Regions from separate parts of the Aquamicrobium lusatiense genome, predicted to be linked through region 1. Evidence: riboswitches for the same ligand, from Rfam matches in the RefSeq annotation. Region 1 holds a riboswitch; each other region holds the start of a gene.
The links. Region 1 has a riboswitch for cobalamin ahead of HNR59_RS16180 (TonB-dependent receptor). Riboswitches for the same ligand answer to the same signal wherever they lie in the genome.
Positions count from the first base shown of each region.

Region 2: linked by a shared signal. The riboswitch ahead of HNR59_RS01235 (TonB-dependent receptor plug domain-containing protein) and the one ahead of HNR59_RS16180 (TonB-dependent receptor) in region 1 are both predicted to bind cobalamin.
Region 3: linked by a shared signal. The riboswitch ahead of HNR59_RS15470 (DUF1852 domain-containing protein) and the one ahead of HNR59_RS16180 (TonB-dependent receptor) in region 1 are both predicted to bind cobalamin.

Region 1 is NZ_JACHEU010000003.1:102,772-108,662, reverse strand. It holds gene HNR59_RS16180 (TonB-dependent receptor) at 42-2,372, opposite strand; cobalamin riboswitch at 2,469-2,665, opposite strand; gene HNR59_RS16175 (enoyl-CoA hydratase/isomerase family protein) at 2,993-3,730, opposite strand; gene HNR59_RS16170 (acetate--CoA ligase family protein) at 3,783-5,891, opposite strand, start outside.
Region 2 is NZ_JACHEU010000001.1:230,428-236,318, forward strand. It holds gene cydD (thiol reductant ABC exporter subunit CydD) at 1-52, opposite strand, end outside; gene HNR59_RS01215 (GbsR/MarR family transcriptional regulator) at 100-672, opposite strand; gene HNR59_RS01220 (tyrosine-protein phosphatase) at 810-1,307, opposite strand; gene HNR59_RS01225 (5-(carboxyamino)imidazole ribonucleotide synthase) at 1,447-2,523, opposite strand; gene purE (5-(carboxyamino)imidazole ribonucleotide mutase) at 2,520-3,017, opposite strand; cobalamin riboswitch at 3,143-3,340, shown strand; gene HNR59_RS01235 (TonB-dependent receptor plug domain-containing protein) at 3,508-5,364, shown strand; gene HNR59_RS01240 (ABC transporter substrate-binding protein) at 5,500-5,891, shown strand, end outside.
Region 3 is NZ_JACHEU010000002.1:299,056-304,946, reverse strand. It holds gene HNR59_RS15510 (hypothetical protein) at 1-54, shown strand, start outside; gene HNR59_RS15505 (GlsB/YeaQ/YmgE family stress response membrane protein) at 201-455, shown strand; gene HNR59_RS15500 (hypothetical protein) at 477-623, shown strand; gene HNR59_RS15495 (DUF982 domain-containing protein) at 709-1,011, opposite strand; gene HNR59_RS15490 (universal stress protein) at 1,301-1,750, shown strand; gene HNR59_RS15485 (hypothetical protein) at 1,911-2,441, shown strand; gene HNR59_RS15480 (HP1242/YdcH family protein) at 2,699-2,932, shown strand; gene HNR59_RS15475 (outer membrane protein) at 3,201-3,947, shown strand; cobalamin riboswitch at 4,197-4,411, shown strand; gene HNR59_RS15470 (DUF1852 domain-containing protein) at 4,510-5,559, shown strand; gene HNR59_RS15465 (methionine synthase) at 5,587-5,891, shown strand, end outside.

The DNA.
Region 1 (5,891 bases):
AGACAGGCCGTCACCCATGACGGCTTGTCTGCTGCTGTTTGCTAGAAGCGCAGCGTTGCTCCCAGCTTGAAGGTGCGCCCCGGCGCAACCTGCGCCTCAAGCGGGCGCGCTCCCGCCGTGGCGGCGGAGGCAGGGGTGACATCGTAACCGTAGAGGCTGTTTCGGAAGTAGCGCGTGTCGAACATGTTCTGGATGCCCGCGTTGAGCTCCAGATTGTTGCGCGGCTTCCAGTTCAGATAGGCATCGAACACCGCATAGCCACCCGGCAGGAAGGCGTTCGGGCTGGCGCGGCGGGTCACCGCTGCGCCAAAGGTGCCCAGAACCTCCGCTTCCAGATTCCAGTCGGCGATGAAATGGCGCAGGCCAAGCACCGCCGTCAGCGGCACGGCCCCGTCGAAGGGCGTCTTCTTTCCGCCCGCCACCCTTTGCGTGCCATGCTGGTAGGAGATCGCCGCAGATGCCCACCAGTCGGCATGGAACTCATATTCGCCGGCGATCTCGATGCCCCACAGTTTGACATCCTCGACATTGTCATAGGTCCAGACATTGGGCCGCGTGGGATCGAGATTCATCGGCCCGCGAATGAAATCCTGATAGTCGGCATAGAAGACACCGGCGCTGAAGCTTCCGCGATCGAACAGCCCTCTGAGGCCGATCTCGTAGTTCCTGACCGATTCCGGCTTCAGACCGGGATTTGGCAGAACGATGCCGCCGATGAACGGGTCGCTGGCCGAAACGAACATCTGCTGCGACGTCGGCATCTTGAAGCCTTCACCATAGGAGGCATAGGCTGAATAGCTGTCGTCCAGCTCGTAGATCAGGCCGAGCTTCTTGATGAGCTTCGTGTTGCTCGTCACCTCGGGCTCGTTGCCGGGAAGGGGCTTGTATCCCGTGTCCCCGGTGGGATCGATCCTGTAGGTCGCAAAGCGAACGCCGGGCGTGATCCTGAGCCGCCCGTCCAGCAGTTCCATCTCATCCTGAATGTAGAAGTCCGCCCGGCGGGTCTTCACTTCGGGGAAGTTGTAGCCCTGATTGGTCTGGATCGTCGTCGCGCCGGTGTCGGATCGGTGGACGATATTATAGCCGTCATAGGAGGAATCCGTCAGATCGCCGTCGAAACCGTAGATCAGCTTGTGGGCGATGCCGCCGGTGGCGAAACGGCTGGTCAGCTGCACATCCGCCTCAAGGAAGGTTTCGCCATAATTGCGCACGGGCGTGTATGTGTCCGTACGCGTGGCGAAGATGCGTGTCTGCGTGCCCGATGTGTCGCGCTTCTGCGGTGAATAGGACAGCTGCCACTTGATTTCGTCGAGCAGCGGCGTGTTGAGCGTCCATTTGTGCTCCAGCGCCAGACGCGTCCTCTGCATGTCCAGCTCGCGCGGATAGCTGGCGCTGGCATAGCCGCTGGAGGCGGCAAAAGCGTCCCACACCTGATCGACTTCGGTGTGGCGCCTGAAGAACTCCCCGGTCAGCCTGAACTCGTGATCTTCGGGGGTCCAGATCAGCTTGCCGAGCGCGTTCCATGCGTAGGTGTCGGCATCGAACAGCTTGTCACAGCCGAAAGAGGCCGGACGCGGACATCCCCAGATGCCGCCGTCGGCGCGCGCATTCCTCAGCCGTGGCTCATGGGCGGACAGGTGGCCAAAACTCGCCAGCATCTGGAAATCGCCCTGCGAGGCCGCCGCCGTGAACTGCTTGCGGAAGCTGCCGTCGAAGCTGTCATAGGCGCTCTTGATTTCACCCGCCCATGGCTTGTCGGAACCATCCAGCAAATCCTGCGGATCGCGAGTGCGAAACGAAACGACGCCGCCCAGCGCATCCGCCCCCCACAGCACGGAAGACGGACCGCGAACGATTTCAACCGCCTTCATGTTGAAGGGATCGGCGAAGTCGCGGCTGCCGTAGATCGTCTGTTCCTGAACCCGCGCGCCATCGACAAGGATCTGCACCCGGTTGCCGCCGACGCCCCGGATGCTGAACGAACCAAGCTGGCCATAGGGATTGTTGAGGGAGGTTTCGCGGTCGACGCTCAGACCGGGAAGATAACGCACCATGTCGTCGATATCGCGAACGGCCCTGCTGTCGAGTTGTTCGCCGGTCAGGATGGTGACGTTCTGCGCGACGTTGAACAGTTCGTTCGGGCCGCGCTGGGCAGTGACGGTTATGCGCTCCAGAAGAATGGTTTCTTCGGGCGTCAAAAGAGGAGCCCGCGCCCCTTCAATGTCCTCCGTGCTCTGCTCGGCTCTCGTTTGCCCGAAAGCATTTCCCGGACCTGCCAGAGCGATCATTGCCACCCCAAGGCCAAGCCATGCGATAAAGCCCGGCCTGCGGCGACCCGTATTGTTTGTGGTAGAATATGTGAAGACAGCCATTGCTCCCCCTCTCTTTAACAACGGGGTTCGCAAGACGGATGCCGCGTCCGGTTTCCTCTACCGAATGCCGCACATTCCAGTGGTCCACCCCGCCCACCGAACTTCCATGGTCAGGCAGGTCTCCTGGCTCACAGGTCATCATGCACCGTCTGTCTTCCCGGCAAAGCCAGTGACAATGAGCGACGGCGCACTCTCTGCTTACAGTTGCGGGGCAGCCCCGGATTTTCACCGGATTCCCTCTTAGCTTTCGCTCTCCGGAGACAACGAAAGAACCATAACCGCGCTCCCGATAACATGGACGCCCGGCAAGTCAATTGCCGCCGGACAGTTAAAGCATCCCGCTCGAAAGAGCGTATCGGTTTCGGGATAGTAACATGCGTTAAAACAACGGCTTAGAGCGGAAGGAGCGAATCCGAAAGATCGCGACACGCTTCAGGTCCGGTCGCCTGCGCCAAACCTCGCCGCAACGATGCGCCGGCGGCCGTGCGGGGAGGTTCAGAGGCTGTGGCAGCCGCCGGCAAGATGCCCCTTTGACCGACACAGCAATGACGTCGGCCGGCGCGGACCGGCCCCACAGGCAGTCCATGGCCTGAAGGCGGCCGGGAAATGGCGGATCGGTTCTATCTGCCGTTGAACACCGGCTTGCGCTTTTCCCGGAACGCCGCAACGCCTTCCTTCAGGTCTGCGCTGGTGCGGACGACGGCAAGGTCGCGCTGGGCGCGCGCAAGCTTTTCCGAAGGTGTCTGGATAAGCGTATGCTCGACGACGAAGCGCTTCAGCGTCTTCAGCACCAGCGGCGCCATATCTTCCATCTCGCGCGCCATCGCCAGCGCGGCTTCCAGATGCCTGCCGTCTTCGACCACCTCATTGGCAAGTCCGATCTCGCAGGCGCGGCGGCCGGAAACGGTTCGGCCAAGCAGCATGATCTCCATGGCCATCTTATGCGGTATGCGCCCTGCCAGCGTGGCAATCATGCCGCCTGTCAGCCCGACCTTACCTTCGGGATAGGAAAAACGGGTGTTCTCGGTCACCACGCACAGATCCGCCATTGCGGCCATCACCAGCGCCCCGCCGACGCACCAGCCATGGACAGCGCATATGACAGGCTTTTCCGTGACGATGCCGATCGTTGGTATGCAGCGCCAGAGTTCGGGAATGTCCGAGACATCGGCGCCGGAAGAAAAAGCCTTTTCCCCTGCGCCCGTGATGATCGCGACCCGCTGATCCGAGCCGTCAAATTCGGCAAAGCGCCGCTGCATCTCATTCGCCACCTCGGCATTGATGGCATTCATCTTCTCCGGGCGGTTGATGGTGAAGATGGTCGTCCTGCCATCCAGTCTTACGTCCAGTGCTGACATTAAGTCCTCCAGTGCTGTGCATGTCCGTCCGGGCCGCTCCGGCCGCCGGATATCAGTTGTCGTCGAGCAGAATGCGGGCGTCGACGGCCACGCAACCCTTTCCGGCTTCTGCAACAAGAAGCGGGTTCACGTCGAGTTCGCAGAAGCGGGGGCCGATGTCCGATACGATCCAGCTGATCCGCGACACGGCCTGCGCAGCGGCATCGATGTCGAGTTCCGCGCTGCCCCTGAAGCCCTGCATCAGCTTTGCGATCTGCAGGCTTTCGATCATCGATCGTGCCTTCTTCTCGCAGACAGGGGCCATCGCCACCGCCACATCCCTGAGCAGCTCAACCAGAACGCCGCCGGCGCCGACGATGATCATCGGGCCGAACTGCGGATCGTTGCGGGCGCCCACCAGCAGTTCGACCTTGCCGGTGCGCATTTCCTGAACCAGAAAACCCTCGATACGCGCATCGGGAAGCTTCTGCGCGATGGATGCGCCCATCCGGGTTACGGCCCGCGCCACATCGTCCGGCGTTTCGAGGCCGAGCACGACACCGCCGACGTCCGATTTATGCACGATGTCAGGAGACACCACTTTCACCACGAAGGGGCCGTCCAGCAGCGCCGCAGCTTCGCTCGCCTGCTCCGCAGTGCCGACGATCTGGCCGCGATTGACGGGCACGCCGTTTTCGCCAAGGAACGCTTTTGCTTCCGCCTCACCGACACTTCCGGACAAGCCTTCGGGCAGGCTTACCGGCTCCATGGCCGCCGGGCGCGCCGGCGCCGTGGCAGGCTTCGTATCTGCAAGCCGGCCCCATGCTTCCGTCGCCCGGATGGCGTCATCGAGACTGTCCGTGTAGATGATCTTCTGCGAGCGAAGGAACGATCTGGCCGCATCGGCCGACTGCCCCTGCTGAAGCACGATGATATGCGGCTTGACATGGCCCTCGTCCCGGGCAGCGACGGTGGCCTCGTCAAACCTGCGGCACAGAAGCTCGACATCCGGGGCCGTGGTGATCGCCGACAGGATGAGATCGCTTCCGGTGTCGGTAATGATCGGCTTCAGCGTCGATGCCCCGACAACCAGCGAGCCACCCTGCTTTGCGGAACCGAGATCGACGGGATTGGAGCCCGCGACATTGGCGGGATAGATTTCGGACAGTTCACTGGCCGTCTCGGCGCTGAATTGCGCCAGCGCTATGCCGTGATCGGTGAGGCGGTCGGCCGTAACGGCGCCACCGCCACCGGACGTCGTGACAATGGCGACGCGCTTCGGCCGGGCCTGCGGGAAGCGTGCCAGCGATGCAGCCAGCAGCACCATTGCATCCGGGTCGTCCATCGTCAGCACGCCGCAATCCCGGCAGGCGGCCTCGAAGGCCTGATAGCTGCCGGCCAGACTGGCGGTGTGCGAGAAGGCCGCGGCTGCGCCGAAGGCCGTGCGCCCCGCCTTGACGGCGAGCCATGGCTTGCCGGCGGCATGGGCGCGCCGGGCCGCCTCGATGAAGCGCGCCGGATCCCTGATCCCTTCGATATAGCTGCATATGACGCGCGTGCGCTCGTCCTCGATCAGATAGTCGACGAAATCGCACATATCCATATCGGCCTGATTGCCGATGGAGAAGCAGTGCGAAAAGCCCAGCCCCCGGGCCATGGCCTTGTCGAATATGGTGGCCATCAAAGCACCGCTCTGGCTCACCAGACCGATGTCGCCCTTCGGCATTTCATCCACGAACAGGGCTGGCGAAGCGCACAGGACGAGATCGTTCGCCGGGCTGATGATGCCAAGGCAGTTGGGACCGATGATGCGCATGTTGTGGCGGTTGGCGGCCGCCACGACCTGACGCTCCAGTTCCGCGCCTTCCGGGCCCGCATCGGAAAACTTGGCGGTGATGACGATCGCCGCCCGCGTGCCGGCCGCACCACAGGCCTCCACCGCATCCTTGACGGCATCCCGCGGCACCGCCATCACGGCCATATCCGGCGGGGTTGGCGTATCCGCGATGGAGGGATAGCACCTGATGCCAAGCAATTGCTCCCGCTTCGGGTTTATCGGATAGATGGCGCCCGAAAAGCGATGGTGGACCAGATTCTTGTAGATGCGGCCACCGAATTTGGTCAGGTCTTCCGAGGCACCGATGACGGCGACTGATCGCGGCGCGAGTATTCCCCGTGGCTG
Region 2 (5,891 bases), on a different contig from region 1:
CGGCCTCCTGCTCCGGAATTTGGGAAATTTCGGCTTCAGCCGGCCTGCGCAGGACCGGTTCCTCAGCCAGTTGCCGGGCAATCGCCGTGTCGAGCGCACTCACGGTTGTCCGTCCCCCCTGCGTTTGCGGCCAAGCGAAACGATGCGATCCTTCGCATCGAGCAGCCTCGTCACCTTTGAGCCGAGGCTGAGCAGTGTCGCCAGCCGTTCCGTATCGAGTCGTTTGACGTCATCATACCAGTTCGTAAGCTGTTCGATGAGTCCGTTCATCTCCATAAGGCGGGACTGGGCGTAACGTTCCTCCTCGCTGCCCGGCTGCTGCATGAGAAGCTCGCGCAGCACCGAAAGGGTGGGATCGACCTCGCGCTTCTTGCGCTCCTCCGCCAGCGTGCGCAGGATCTGCCAGATGTCGTCGGGTGCGGCGAAGAAATCGCGGCGGTCGCCGGGAATATGGCGCAGCATCACCAGATTCCACGCCTGAAGCTCGCGCAGCCCCATGGAAACGTTGGAGCGCGAAATGCCGAGCCCGTCCACGATCTGATCTGCGCAGAGAGGTTCCGGCGACACATAGAGCAGCGCGTAGATCTGGCCGACCGTGCGGTTGATGCCCCAGCGGCTGCCCATCTCGCCGAAGTGCAGCACGAAAGACTGTATGAGTGGCGGAAGGTTCATGACGGACCAATTTTCAGAAATTTCTGAAAATTCAGTACGTCCCGCCACGCCGGAAGTCACTTGGGCACCATGTCGCACCCGTACACGTACGAAAGAAAATCTGTGCGAACGTCAGGGAAAGCTGGCTTCGACCAGCTTCAGAAGCCGATCGTTTCCTCGAACCGGTCCCAGGAACGATACATTTCGTATCGCCCAACACCGCGGATCGGCACATGGCCGTAATAGGGCGAAAGCTGCAGCTCGGCCGCGATCTCGCCCTTGCCGGCGATCGCACCCGTATAGATGGCCGATGCCAGGCCGGTGCGGTTCGCACCATGGTCGCAATGCACCAGAAGCGGCTTTTCCGCGTCGCGCATCAGGGCGGCAAGTTCCGCAGACTTTTCGACGGGCAGGCCCTTCGACGAAGACATTGGGAAATCGATGATCCTGATGCCGTGGCGCTCCGCCGCCGCGCGCGCTGCCAGCGCTTCGGCATCGGGGGTCTCGTTGCGCAGGTTGATGATGGTGCGGATCCGGTAGCGGTCCGCATAGGCCGCGACGTCGTCCCCGTCCGGTTGTCCGGAGCGGTAGAATTCGCCCGGTATTACCTCATGGAAGTTGCCGAGCAATTGCTGCACGCCCATATGAGCGCCCATCAACAGCGGGGCGCCGAGCAATACGGCCGCGAATACCCATATACGTCGCAATGCAGACTTCCCCGCCTTTGATCCCGGCGATTCCTGACAGCGAATTGCGACAGGAACAAGAATACGCCGCACGGCCATTGCCGCAGGCTCAGTTGCGGCCGGTCAGGCGGGTGAAATGGCCCATCTTGCGGCCGGGGCGAGCCTCTGCCTTTCCATAGAGATGGACAAGGACGTCCGGCTCGGCCACGAGTTCAGGTACGCGCGCGACATCGTCGCCGATCAGGTTCTCCATCACGCAGGCGCTGTGATGGCGCGTGTCGCCCAGCGGCAGCCCGGCAATGGCCCTGACGTGCTGCTCGAACTGCGAGATGACGCAGGCGGCTTCGGTCCAGTGGCCGGAATTGTGCACCCGCGGCGCGATCTCGTTGACCAGCACCGAGCCATCGTCCAGTACGAAGAACTCCACGCCGATGACGCCCACATAGCCGAGCGCTTCGAGTATCGAGGCGGCAGCGGCCCGCGCGACGTCGGCGGTAATGTCGGGAACGGCGGCAGGCACGGTGGAGGTGTGCAGGATGCCGTCGCGATGGACGTTGCGTGCCGGCGCATAGGTCGCCACCCTGCCATCGGCGCCCCGCGCACCGATCACCGAAATCTCGCACTCGAAGGAAATGAGTCCTTCAAGGATCAGCGGCACCGACCCCATCGCCTCGAAGACGCCGGAATAATTGCCGCTTTCCATATGGCGGAACACGCGCTGGCCCTTGCCGTCATAACCCATGCGGCGTGTCTTCAGCACGCCGTTGCCGCCAAAACTGTGCAGGGCGGACGCAAGGTCCGCGTCGCTGTCGACGGCAAGGAAGGGGGCCGTGTCGATACCGATGCCGTTGAGGAACTGCTTTTCGCTCAGCCGGTCCTGGGACACCTCCAGCGCCCGGGGCGGCGGCAGAACGGGCACGCGCCCTGCGAGCGTCTCGGCGGCCTCCACCGGCACGTTCTCGAATTCATAGGTGATGACATCGCTGATCGCGGCCAGTTCGGCCAGCCCGGCCGGATCGTCATAGGCAGCCACGATCTGCCGGTTCGCCACCTGCGCGGCCGGGCAACCGGCCTGCGGCTCCAGCACGGCGATGCGGTAGCCGAGGCGCGCGGCGGCCATGGCCAGCATGCGGCCAAGCTGGCCGCCGCCGACGATGCCGATTGTCGATCCGGGCGCCAGCATCACGCGTCGTCCTTCGGCTCGAAGGCAACCTTGTCGGTCTGCGCGGCGCGCCAGCCTTCCAGCCGCCCGGCCAGCGCATCGTCGGTGAGCGCCAGAACAGCGGCGGCGAGAAGTGCCGCATTGACCGCGCCGGCCTTGCCGATAGCCAGCGTGCCGACCGGAATGCCGGCCGGCATCTGCACGATCGACAACAGCGAATCCTGTCCGGACAGCGCCTTCGATTCCACCGGCACGCCGAACACGGGCAGCGAGGTCATCGCCGCCGTCATGCCCGGCAGATGGGCGGCCCCGCCGGCGCCAGCCACCACCACCTTGTAACCGGCAGCCTTCGCGCCGTGGGCAAAGTCATAGAGACGTTGCGGCGTGCGATGCGCGGAAACGATGAGGCTTTTGTGGGAAACACCAAGTTCGGCGAGCGTTTCGGCGGCGTGACGCATGGTCGCCCAGTCGGACTGGCTGCCCATGATGATGGCGACATCGGCTTGTCGGTCGGTCAATGGCCTGCTCCCGTCAGCTAAAGCGGCGACGTAGCGGAATTTTCGCCCCCCCGCAAGGACGAGAAGCGCTGCGGGCACTGCTGATCCCGTACTGTCCGAATTGACACGCCGTGCCAGCGATGCTTAGCGTCGCAACCGGAACTGGTTCCGATTACGGATAAAAAGGGAACACGGTCTGCCGCATTGCCGGCAAAGCCGCGACTGCCCCCGCAACTGTAGCCGCCGAGCCTCCCCCGATATGCCACTGGATCTTGACGGTCCGGGAAGGCGGCGGGAGGCAATGACGCGGAAGTCAGGAGACCTGCCGGTTCCGGTCACCCATGTCTGATCTCGGGGTGAGATCGGGCGCGGCCGTCCGCAGCGGTGACACGAAACGTGTTGCCGCGTGCCGGTACGGCCGAAGGGTGCAGACTGCACCTCCCCTGCCTGCCAGCTCCCGGTGAAAGGCTGTTTTTCCGGGCGCTCCCGTGCCCGGCAGGGGGAAATGACGATGAGAACAACGATTCTGGCTGCCGGCATCTGCTCGCTGACGCTTACCGGTGCCGTCCGGGCGCAGGATGAAGGCCAGCAGGCCGGCGATGTCATCGAGCTGAAGACAATCTCGGTAACCGCCAACCGCACCCCGACCCGGAAGAACAAGGTCGGCTCTAAGGTGGAGCAGATCACGCAGGCGGAAATCGGGGGGAAATCCCGTCCGGTCCTCAGCGACTATCTGAACCTGCTGCCCGGCGTTTCGGTTGCCAGAAATGGCGGCCTCGGCGGCACGACCGGCCTTTTCGTGCGCGGTCTTGGCTCCGGCTACGTCAAGACGCTCTACAATGGCATCGACATTTCCGACCCGACCGGCACACAGGTGCTGACGCATTACCAGTATCTTCTCACCGGCGGCATCAGCAATGTGGACGTTCTGAAGGGCTCCCAGAGCACCCTCTACGGTTCCAGTGCCATAGCCGGTCTGGTGAACATCTCGACGCTCGGCCAACCGGACAGCGGAGTTCACCATACGGTTGAGGCCGAGGGCGGTTCTTTCGGCACCGTGCGGGGCCGCTACGGATTTACCGCTGCGAACGAAGGATCGGGATTCGCAGGCAACGTCTCGGGGTTGCACACCGACGGCATCTCGGCTCTGGCAGACGGCCGGGAGCGGGATGGCCTCGACAGTCTGAATATCGACCTCACCGCCGAACACAGGATCAACGAAGCCTTTTCGGTCTTCGGCTCGGTCTTGCACCTCAATTCAAAGGCCGAATTCGATGGCAACGGCCCCGACGATCCCGACAGCTATGAGCGGGCGAGGATGACCGGAGGCCGGTTCGGACTCAATTTCGATCTCATGGACGGCAGGCTGAAGAACACCGTCTCCGCTCAAGGTTTCAAATCCGACCGGGAGAGCGTGTGGGGCGGTTTCCCCAGCTCCTTCATCGGCACAAGGCAGAAGATCGATTATCAGGGATCGTTCGAGGCGACGGAAAGAGTTCTCCTGCAATATGGCCTCGACCATGAGAAACAGGAAGCCGACGATGCCGGCGGCGGCAGCCCGCTGGGCAAGTTCGATCTTACCGGCGTGTGGGCTCAGGCGGTCCTCGAACCGGTGAATGATCTGGTGCTCACCGCTGGGCTTCGCCATGACGAGCATTCCGAATTCGGCGGCCACACCACCTATCGCGGCACGGCGTCCTACCTGTTTGCCACCACAGGAACCCGCCTTCATTCATCTTATGGAACAGGTTTTCTGGCTCCAAGCCTCTACCAGCTTTACGCCCCCTCCAGCGTGGGCAACCCCAACCTTCAGCCGGAGACGAGCCGCAGCTTCGATATAGGTGTGGAGCAGCATTTGCTGGGCGGGGCGCTGACGGCCGATGTCACCTACTTCCACATCAGGGTGGACGACAAGATCGACTGGATAAACGATTTCAGCTATCCGTGGGGCGGCTACTACGACCAGACACCCGGAACCACGCGCTCGAAAGGCGTCGAAGCTTCCTTCACCTACGCCGCCACCGGCTGGCTCGACCTCGGCGGCTCCTACACCTATACGGATTCGCGCAAGGCGGACGGCACCCGCAACGTCCGCATTCCGCGACATGCCGTTGTCCTTTCGGCCGAAGCCCGGCCTGCCGAAAAGTGGACCATTGGCGCAGACGTGAAATTCGTCGCGGATGTCGTGGACGGCGGCGCAAAGCTGGATGATTATGTGCTGCTCAACGCCAAAGTCGCGTACCAGCTCACGGAGTCCACGCAGATCTACCTTCGGGGTGAAAATCTGCTCAACGAGAACTACCAGACCGTGAAAGGCTACGGCACACCCGGCATCGCTGCCTTCGCCGGAATCAAGGCGAAGTTCTAAAGCAGTTCCAGCAAAAGTGCGAAGCAGTTTTGCGTCCGGAACTGCGTGGAAACAAGGAGATAGAGCATTGGAAGTGATCCCTTTTTCACCGGAAATGCTCTAGTGTCCGAAGGCAACCGCCGAAAGCATTCCCCTTTGCGCGCCATTTTTGCTGGATGGCGCGCAAATCTGCTGATGGCATTTGCCTTGGGTCTTTCCGTGATGCCGACCCTTGCGCAGGACACCCCGCCACCCCGCGTCGTTTCCATGAACCTGTGCACCGACCAGCTCGCCATGCTGATCGCCGGCGAAGGGCAGCTTCATTCCGTCTCGGTGCTGGCCAGCGATCCGCGCAGCTCGGCGATGGCGCGGCAGGCCGAAGCCTTCGTGACCAATCACGCGCTTGCCGAGGAAATCTTCCTCATGGAACCCGACCTCGTTCTCGCCGGCACATTCTCCTCGCGCGCCACGGTCGGGTTGCTGCGCCGTCTGGGATTCAGGGTGGAGGAATTCGCCCCGGCAACCTCCTTTGACGATGTCCGTGACCA
Region 3 (5,891 bases), on a different contig from region 1:
CGTCCGGAAAATTCGGATGATGAAAATTCTGATGAAGCTGGCGACGAAGAATAGCAGCGCCAAGGCTTGACGCCTGTCCGCCCCGCCCAATGTAACGGGGTGGCGGTGGTGTGCTTATTCTCATACCCTGCATTTGTTGAAACCCGGGTTGATTCGGGGCACAGCGCTCCGCCTCGGCCATTTCTAATGGAGGGAACGTCGTGGGTCCGGAAGGTCTTATTGTCTTTCTTATCGTAGGTGCGATCGCAGGCTGGCTCGCGGGACTGATCGTCAAAGGGTACGGCTTCGGCCTGCTTGGTAACATCGTGGTCGGTATCGTCGGCGCGTTCATCGCCGGCTGGCTCTTGCCGAAGGTTGGCATCGTTATCGGCGGCGGTGTCATCGCCAACATCATCAATGCGCTGATCGGCGCAATAATCCTGCTGTTGCTGATCCGTGTTGTGAAGTCGGCCTGAAACTGACCGGAAAGCGTGTCCATGAACAGAAGCAACCTCTACCTCCTCATCGGCGCGCTGGTCGTCGTCGTGATCGGTCTCAGCATCTATGTCTATCGGGAGGAAACGAAACCTGCCGGCGTCGAACTCAGGATCGATGAGGGCGGCGTTTCCATCGAGCAGAACTGATGAACATGCGCCGCCCCGCGATCGTGAAGATCACGGGGCGGCTTTTTTTCTGATCCTTCGGGCGGAAGGCTCCGCGTTGAGCGGCTCACGTTGTCGGGCGATGCAGCGTCGAACGCGTGGTCGCAACCATCGGCGCCGGGCCGCTGTCGACCAGCAATCCGGTGATGCGCGCGAAACCGGCGAATGATTTTCGGGCTTCTTCCGCGCTCATCTGGGCGGCCATTGCCGCTGCGCAACAATTCAGAGCGCAACGGTAGACAGGGCCACGCCGGCCTATCGGCCATTCACGCAGAAAAACGAGCGCATCGGTCACATTTTCGATGGTGTGAACGGGCTGGCCACGCCCCAATGAGACGCGGACAGGCGAAAAGAACTGCAGGCGATCCATCGGCAACCTCCCTCGACATCAAACACTGGTGGAGAATCGATGGTTAACGCCGCAGATCGGCCGTGGTTCCCGCAAACGGATGCCTGTAACCGAAAGTGATCGGGATGGCGCAGCATCGCCTTGGGCGCGGCAGCTTGTCTGGCCATTTGGCTCATGCCCGAAACTTGACCTGCATCAAGGCCGTGCGGTTCCGCATGATATGAACTGCCATCATTATCCGTTCGGTCTGTGCACTTGCGAGCCTTATGCGGCTCTGGTTTTCTGACAGGACACAACAAGAGGTTTAGCCATGTACACCCACATCCTCATCGCCACCGACGGATCGGAACTTGCCCAGAAGGGCATCGATCATGGATTGTCGCTGGCCAAGGCCTTGTCCGCCAAGGTCACGTTCGTGATGGTTACGGAGCCTTTCCCCGTCGCTGCCGGCGCGACAGCCTCGGGCTGGGTTGCCGGTCCGAATGATATTTCCCGTTACGAGGAAGGCCAGAAGGACTTCGCCGGCGGCATTCTGGAAAAGGCGCGCGCGGCGGCGGAAAAGATGGGTATCAAGGCCGATGTCGAGCATCTGGCGGACCGCTGGCCCGCCGATGCAATCATCGAGATTGCCGAGGAAAAAGACGCCAATCTGATTGTCATGGCCTCGCACGGCCGCCGCGGCCTCGGCCGCCTGCTGCTGGGCAGCCAGACGGTGGAAGTGCTGACCCACTCCAAGGTGCCGGTCCTGGTCGTTCGCTGATTCACTTCGGGGAGCGGGAAGGCGCTTTCAGCCGCCCTTCATTTCCTCTGGTATCGTTTCCGCTGGCGGGTAACCGCCGGCGGAAGGCGACGCCTCATCTGCCGACGGTCTTGTCGATCGGTTGCCGTTTTCGCTATAGGCGAAGCATGGAGGCCCGATCATGCATATACTGGTAGCCGTTATCGGCATATTCGCGGCTGCGGCATTCTGGTGGTATCGGCTCAAATATATGAGCGACGCCGCCAATGAGGTGGCGGATGCCGTCGGCAAGGTGCGCGGCAACATGCGGCGCAACAAGCTGCGCAAGAAGGCCGCCATCGCACCGGTCGCAGTCATCGATCACCCTGTGACGGCTGCCGCCACCGTGGTCATGGCGATAGCGGCGGAAGACCGGCCGGTGACAGATATCATCGAGACACGCGTGCGCGAGCAGATCGCCCTGATAGCCGGAAGCGACAAGCAACTCGACGAAGCGATCGCCTATGCGAAATGGGCCAGCGATCAGGTTGCCGACGTGCCGACGGTCATCGACAAGACGGCCGAATTCCTGAAGCCTCTTCTCGACGAGACCGAGAAGGAGCAATTGCTCTCAATGGTTTTTGCCGCGACGCGGGAAGCCGAGCGCCATGCCATGTTCAGGGAGCGGACCGGGCGTCTGCGCCGCAAGCTGGGGCTCGAAACCGTTCACTGACGCGGCGTTTACCTGTAAGCAGTAACCCGATGCTGCGGGCTGCTGTTGCGTCGAAGGTGGCGTTTTTTTGAAACCATCGACGGGCAAGGCAAACTCTCAGCCCGGAATTCTGCCGGTATCGTTGACTGGCCTGCCCCGCACGGCGAAGGCTGTGACCTGCGACACGATGTTCCGCTGGGTCAGCCATTTGTTTGACATTGATCAACCGGGCCGACGCCCTACCTTCTATGTTTGGGAAGCAAACCACAGGAGGCGACATGTCAAACACCCCGCATACCCTCGGCGAAGAATTCCCCGGCAAGCTCGATGCAATTCATGCTCTCAAGGCGCAGGATCCGGAGTTCGCCCGTGTCCTCGAAGAGTATGACGACGTCAACGATCAGATACACAGGTCCGAGACGCGTATCGACACGATCAGCGACGATGCCGAAACGGAACTGCGCCGCCGCCGCCTTGCTCTCAAGGACAAAATTGCCTCCGCGCTGAGCTGATAGTAAATCAGCGCAAATTATGTTCGGTGTAGCGGTGACTTAAGCATAATCCTTACCTATCGTAAGGTTATATCCGATGCCACTCAGATATTTTTCTCCTCTGAGTGGCTTCATTTCATTTTGTGTATGTTTAATTTATTATTAACTATTCAAATATCTGTATTTTATGGAATTTTGATCTTCGTAACGAAATGTGTCTTTTATGTTACAGACATTTTACGACGACGATCGTAAGTTAATTTCACGATTTCAACTAAGAGGTTTTGTCATGAGAAAAGTTCTCTCTCTTGCTGCTGTTGCAGTCATTCTTGCTTCGGGTGGCGCTTATGCTGCTGATGCGATTGTTTACAGCGAGCCTGCCCCGGTGGCCCCGGCGTCCTTCTATAGCTGGACCGGCGGTTATGTCGGCTTCAACCTTGGCTATGGCGGTGGCAAGGCAAAGCATCCGTTCAGCGTCACCGACACCACGGGTACGCTGGCCAGCGGTTCGCTGAATATGAACTCCAGCGGTTTCCTTGGCGGCGTTCAGGCGGGCTGGAACTTCCAGGCCGATCAGATCGTCTATGGTGTGGAGGCTGATTTTCAGGGTGGAAACGTCAAGGGCGAAACCAATATCTCCGCCAATGTGCTTGGCGCTGGCACTCTTGATGCTGCCATCGGCACGAAGCTGAACTGGTACGGCACGGTCCGCGCCCGTCTCGGCTATACGGCGACCGACCGCTTCCTCGTCTACGCCACGGGTGGTCTCGCCTATGGCGAAACCAAGAGCTATGCCAAGGGCGATCTGGGCGGTACCGCCTTCAACGAAAGCGTGAAGAAGACGAAGACCGGCTGGACTGTGGGTGCGGGTGCGGAATATGCCGTGACCGACAACTGGACCGTGAAGTCGGAATATCTCTACACCGATCTCGGCAAGGCGAATGTGTTCTCGGACACCATCGGTGGTGCTGATGTCAACATTGACCGGAAGTTCAACTTCCATACGGTCCGGGTTGGCTTCAACTACAAGTTCTGATCTGGTTTCTCTCTGGAGCGTTTCCAGGAAAAGTGGAGATACTTTTCCGGTTCGGAAATGCGCCAAAACAAAGACTTAGAGCCGTTCAATGATTCCGTGAAACACTGAACGGCTCTGAAATCGAAGCCCCGGCAATCAGCCGGGGCTTTTTTTGTTCAGATGCCGGCACTGAAGAACCTGATATTGGCATTTGCGACTTAAAGATATAAACATTCCTTTATATCCTATTGACTTCGGACTGCAATTGCAGGAAGGTGCGCGTGCCTAGGTTCTCCGGTCGTTGCGTGCAACGCGCCGGGGCTAAGAGGGAAGCCGGTGCCTCGTCTTTTCGGGAAAGCCGGAGCTGCCCCCGCAACTGTAAGCGGCGAGCTGATGTCCAGCATGTCACTGGGGTGAAACCCCGGGAAGACGGGCAGCAGCGCCGACCCGCGAGCCAGGAGACCTGCCTTGGCGAAATAACGTCCACGGGCGGGGTGTCCCGGTGTGCCGTAGCGGAGACCGCGTCGCGGTCGATCCTGCTATGTGTCCGCTGACCCATGCCCCCAACTTATTGGGGTAAGTCATGTCTCAAACCGCAATTTCCGATGCTTCCCCGGGAGCGCCGCCTGTCGATCGCCGACCGGCCGCGAGGAATAACGATTTCACGTTTCGCCTTAAGAGCGTTCGTTTCGATGAGGATTATCGTCCCGCGGACAGCACGCGTATCACGACCAATTTCGCCAATCTGGCCCGGGGCGAGAACCGTCAGGAAAACCTGCGCAATGCCCTGAGGATGATTGACAACAGGTTCAACGCACTGGCGCATTGGGACAACCCCAAAGCTGATCGTTATTCTGTCGAGCTTGAGATCATTTCGGCTGAGATGACCATTGGCGATGAAGGCGACAGCGATGCCTTCCCGCTTATTGAAATATTGAAAACGATTATCGTTGATCACAAGACCAATGAGCGCATCGAGGGCATTGTAGGGAATAATTTTTCCTCTTACGTGCGCGACTATGACTTCAGCGTGCTGCTGCCGGCGCATAACAAGGATCGGGCTGAATTCAGCATTCCCGATGATTTCGGTGATCTTCATGGAAAATTGTTCAGGTGCTTCCTGAACTCAAATGCCTATAAAGAGCATTTCAACAAGCCTCCGGTCATTTGCCTGAGCGCGTCAAGCAGCAAGACATACCGCCGGACAGAAAACCGTCATCCTGTATTGGGCGTTGAGTATCAGCAGGGCGAGCTATCTTCGACCGATCTGTATTTCAAGAAGATGGGGTTGAAGGTTCGCTATTTCATGCCTCCGAACAGCGTTGCGCCGTTGGCCTTCTATTTTGTCGGCGACCTGCTCGGTGACTACACCAATCTGGAGCTGATCAGCACCATCAGCACGATGGAGACTTTCCAGAAGATTTACCGGCCCGAGATCTACAACGCCAATTCTGCTGCGGGGGCACACTATCAGCCAAGCCTGAAGCATCAGGACTATTCACTGACCCGGATTGTCTACGATCGCGAAGAACGCAGCCGGCTGGCCATCGAGCAGGGAAAATTTGCCGAAGAGCACTTCATCAAACCATACAGGGCCATTCTTCAGCAGTGGTCCGCCAACTACGCTCTTTGATTGAACGGAAACAAAAGGTCATCTGTCTTGAAAACGCTTTTGCCTACATCAACAGCCGGCAGCCTGCCAAAACCCTCCTGGCTTGCGGAACCTGAGAAGCTCTGGTCGCCATGGAAGCTGCAGGACGAGGAACTGGCCGAGGGCAAACGGGACGCTCTGCGCTTGTCTCTGGACGATCAGCGACAGGCGGGCATCGACATCGTCAGCGACGGCGAGCAAACGCGCCAGCATTTTGTCACGACGTTTATCGAAAACCTCAACGGTGTCGATTTCGAGAAGCGTGAGACGGTCCGAATTCGCAATCGCTATGATGCGAGTGTGCCGACGGTGGT